Regions from separate parts of the Phyllobacterium sp. K27 genome, predicted to be linked through region 2. Evidence: predicted binding sites of a transcription regulator. Region 2 holds the regulator's gene; the other holds the start of a gene.
The links. The regulator PhoB, encoded in region 2, activates phosphate uptake and scavenging genes when phosphate is short. The targets are predictions, from matches to a motif close to TGTCATNNANCTGTCAT.
Positions count from the first base shown of each region.

Region 1: the regulator PhoB is predicted to act here: its motif matches at 952-968, upstream of ugpB (sn-glycerol-3-phosphate ABC transporter substrate-binding protein UgpB).

Region 1 is NZ_CM139240.1:1,598,804-1,601,200, reverse strand. Features, by position in the region: gene nagA (N-acetylglucosamine-6-phosphate deacetylase) at 1-237, shown strand, start outside; gene pncA (bifunctional nicotinamidase/pyrazinamidase) at 290-889, shown strand; gene ugpB (sn-glycerol-3-phosphate ABC transporter substrate-binding protein UgpB) at 1,039-2,349, shown strand.
Region 2 is NZ_CM139240.1:800,134-802,530, forward strand. Features, by position in the region: gene pstB (phosphate ABC transporter ATP-binding protein PstB) at 1-301, shown strand, start outside; gene phoU (phosphate signaling complex protein PhoU) at 325-1,053, shown strand; gene phoB (phosphate regulon transcriptional regulator PhoB) at 1,070-1,756, shown strand; gene ACYJL1_RS03925 (ABC transporter ATP-binding protein/permease) at 1,766-2,397, opposite strand, start outside.

The sequences.
Region 1 (2,397 bases), 800 kb from region 2:
ACTCTTGCCGGTGCGGATCTTGATATGATTTCGGCCGTTCGCTTTGTGCATCAGCAATTGGGACTTACACTCGATGAAGCACTGCGTATGGCCTCGCTTTATCCTGCCCAAAGCATTCGTATTGACCATATTCATGGTCGCCTCTTGTCGGGTTATGTGGCGAACATTGTCCATCTGAATGAAAATCTTGATGTGGATCATGTCTGGATTAGTGGCGACGTCCACTATGCGCGTTGACGTCCGAGCGTAATTGACCATAGACTCTCCTCATTCCGCAGGAGATTTCATCATGGCCAAGGACGCATTAATCGTTATCGATGTTCAGAACGATTTTTGCGAAGGCGGTGCCTTAGCTGTGTCCGGTGGTAAGGAGATCGTCCCAATCATCAATAAGCTGATACTTCGTTTTGACAGAGTCATCCTGACGCAGGACTGGCATACATCTGCTCATTCGAGCTTTGCCTCAAGCCATCCTGACAAAGCACCCTTTGAAACCATTGCTATGCCTTATGGCGAACAGACTCTTTGGCCGGACCATTGCGTGCAGGGCACAACCGGCGCCGATTTTCATCCTGATCTGGAGTGGACTAAGGCCCAGATGATTATCCGCAAAGGTTTTCGCCCGCACATCGACAGTTATTCGGCATTTTATGAAAACGACCATGCGACGCCAACCGGCCTTGCTGGTTATCTGAGAGAACGTGGGATCACTCATGTGACACTTGTCGGGTTAGCCACCGATTATTGTGTCGCCTACTCGGCACTTGACGCCGTCGCACAGGGTTTTACCGCAGAGGTCCTACTGGACGCCTGCCGCGCAATCGATCTTGGTGGCTCGCTGGCAGCGATGACAATCAAGATGCGCAAAGCAGGTGTAACGCTCATTTGAGACTTAAAAAAATGAACAGCTGAGCATTTTTCCACAGGACTACACATGCCTTGTTAGACTAAAGTCAAAAAACTGTTGTTTCTCTGTCACATAATGAGGATACTTAGCCCAAGCGCGCTAAAGACGACGCCTCACCATGGGAGACTACAATGATTAATCACGGCACCAAATTCACCGTGGCCTTCGGCATTTTGCTGGCCTCATCGACCGCATCTTTCGCTGTTACCGAAATTAGCTGGTGGCACGCCATGACAGGTGCCAATAATGAAGTTGTCGAGACCTTGGCCAAAGAGTTCAACGAAGGTCAGAGCGAATATAAGGTCGTACCTGTATTCAAGGGCACATATCCGGAAGCACTCAATGCTGGCATTGCAGCGTTCCGCGCCAAACAGGCTCCGGATATTCTTCAAGTTTTTGATGCTGGCACGGGCGTCATGATGGGTGCAGAAGGCGCGGTCAAGCCGGTTGCCGACATCCTGTCGATGGGTGAGGCAAAATTCGACAAGAGCCTCTATCTGCCAGGGATTGTTGCCTATTATTCGAAGCCAGACGGCACCATGCTGTCATTCCCATATAACAGCTCTTCTCCCATCCTTTATTATAATAAAGATGTCTTCAAGAAGGCTGGCCTGGACGAAAACACACCGCCGAAGACTTGGCCCGAGGTTTGGGAAGCAGCAAAGAAGATCAAAACAAGTGGCGCCGCCAATTGTGGCTTTACTTCCACATGGATGACATGGATTCAGACTGAAAACTTTGCGGCATGGAATGACCTTAGCTGGGGCAGCAACGAAAACGGCATCGCCGGAACGGATGTCGAGCTAAAAATCAATGCACCTATCTTTGTCAAGCATTTTCAAGCGCTGGCCGACCTCGCCAAAGATGGAACTTTCCGTTATGGCGGTCGTGCGTCCGAGGCTAAGCAATTGTTCCTGTCGGGCGAATGCGGCATTTTGAACGAATCCTCAGGTGGACTTGGCGATATCGTAAAGTCAGGCATGAATTTTGGCACAGGTCAGCTTCCCTATGAACCGGAAGCAAAGAATGCGCCACAAAACACTATACCGGGCGGTGCAAGCCTTTGGGTATTTGCCGGAAAAACCGACGAGAAGTATAAGGGCATAGCCGCTTTCTTTGACTTCCTCTCCAAGACTGAAATCCAGTCGAAACTCCATCAGGTATCAGGCTATCTTCCGGTTACGCTGGCAGCCTATGAGGACACGAAGAAATCCGGTTTCTATGAAAAGAACCCTGCTCGCGAAATTCCAATCAAACAGATGATGGGCAAGGCACCGACGGAAAACTCCAAAGGTGTTCGCCTCGTCAACCTGCCTCAGGTTCGCGATATCCAGAACGAAGAGTATGAAAACATGCTTGCTGGCAAGCAAACTGCCCAAGAGACCCTCGATAAGATCGTCGAGCGCGGCAATGCAGCAATCAAGCAGGCCATCGGTCAGTAATCAAGCCGTCAAAAATACCCGCCCGTATAATCTCATACGGGCGGGATT
Region 2 (2,397 bases):
GCAGCAGCGTCTTTGCATCGCCCGCGCCATTGCGGTCAGCCCTGAAGTGATCCTGATGGACGAGCCTTGCTCGGCGCTTGATCCTATTGCCACGGCGAAGGTCGAAGAACTGATCGACGAACTGCGCCAGAACTACACGATTGTCATCGTCACACACTCAATGCAGCAGGCGGCGCGTGTCTCGCAACGCACGGCAATGTTCCATCTTGGCAACATTGTTGAAGTCGGCGACACGGAAATGATGTTCACCAGCCCTACCGAAAAGCGCACGCAAGACTATATTACCGGACGTTTCGGTTGATCTCACGGGAAGAGGCTCAGACAATGACTGACACAGCACAACACACCGTCCGTTCCTATGACGATGAATTGAAGTTTCTGACCCACAAGATTGCAGAAATGGGCGGACATGCGGAGCGCATGGTCGAACAGGCTGTGTCGGCCATGGTCAACTCAGACAATGCGCTTGCGCAACGCGTAATCTCTGACGATCTCATTCTCGATGCCGGTCAGCGCGAGATTGATGAGAAGGCGATCACCATTATCGGCAAGCGTCAGCCAATGGCGATTGATCTGCGCGAAGTGATCGGCACGATCCGCATTTCGTCTGATTTGGAACGCATCGGCGATCTGGGCAAAAACATCGCCAAGCGCGTTGTTGCTGTCAATGATACGCGGCAGACGCTTTCAGTCTATCGGGGCTTGCAGACCATTGCAGAGCTGGCATTGACACAACTTAAAGATGTGCTCGATGCATATGCCACACGCTCGGTAGCACAGGTGAACATTGTTCGTGAACGCGATGACGAGATTGATGCGCTCTACACATCGCTGTTCCGGGAACTCCTGACTTACATGATGGAAGATCCGCGCAACATATCCGCTTGCACGCATCTTTTGTTCTGCGCCAAGAATATCGAACGTATCGGCGACCATGCGACCAATATCGCCGAAACGGTCTATTACATCGTGACAGGTACACAGCTTCCGGCGGAACGCCCGAAGGAAGACCAGTCACATACCGTTATTCTTGATGAGCCAGTAACACCATAATTGCCGGAAGCAGATCATGCCTATAGCTCCCAGAATCACAGTCGTTGAAGATGAAGATGCCCTCAGTGTTCTCCTGCGTTACAATCTGGAAGCAGAGGGTTACATTGTCGAAACCATCAGCCGTGGTGACGAAGCCGAAATAGCCTTGCGCGAAAAAGTGCCTGATCTGCTAATCCTCGACTGGATGCTACCGGGGCTTTCGGGCATTGAACTTTGCCGCCGTCTTCGCGCCCGCCGCGAGACGGAAATCCTGCCGATCATCATGCTGACAGCGCGCGGCGAAGAAAGCGAGCGTGTTCGCGGACTTTCGACGGGTGCGGATGATTACATGGTCAAGCCTTTCTCGACACCGGAATTGCTGGCACGCATCAAGTCGATGCTGCGCCGGGTCAATCCAAGTCTTCTGTCGCATGTGTTGAGCTTTGGCGATCTGAAGCTTGACCGCGAACAGCACCGCGTTTTCCGCAAGGAGCGCGAACTGAAGCTGGGGCCAACCGAATTCCGCCTGCTGGAGTTTCTGATGCAGTCACCGGGCCGGGTATTCTCGCGCGGTCAGCTTCTCGATAATGTCTGGGGTGCGGATATTTATGTCGATGACCGCACGGTAGACGTGCATGTTGGTCGTCTGCGCAAGGCAATCAATATTGGCCGGTCGCTTGATCCGATCCGTACTGTGCGCGGCGCAGGTTATTCCTTCGGATAGGATCAGGACCTATTCGGCTGCAACCAGTGGGAAGCTTGTTGCTGGTAGCGGAGCTGGCTCGGCCAGTGTCTCGAGAAGTGGTCGCTGGGTGGCTTCGCCGTCGCTGATCTCGAGAATATGCGAGTAGAAGTTTTCGCCGGAAACCGAGCGGGGCGCCTCGATCTCATGCATCACACTGATAACGGTCGTCCCGGCGCAATGATCCTTGATGGCTTGATGGAAGGCGATCTTGGAATCCGGATCCAGCGCGCCGGTTGCTTCGTCCAAAAACAGAACTGCAGGCTTATGCAGGAGAATTCGGGCAAGCACCAGTTTCTGCTTCTGGCCTCCGGACAAAAGCAGGTCCCATGAGGTGCCGTCACGGCTTTCATCGAGAAGATTTTCGATAAAATCGCCCATGCCGGCGCGATGCAAGGCAGCAGCAACGGATGCATCGTTGAAGTGATTTTCATCCATGGGAAGGCATACGAGCTGTTTCAGCGAGACACCGGGAAGCTTGACCTCCTGGGCCGCATACATTGTAGCAGCATCCTTCGGGTAGAAGATTTCACCTCGGCCATAACCCCAAAGCCCGTTCATCGCTTTCAGCAAACAGGTTTTGCCACTACCGGAATCGCCCTTGATATAGGCCCATTGGCCCT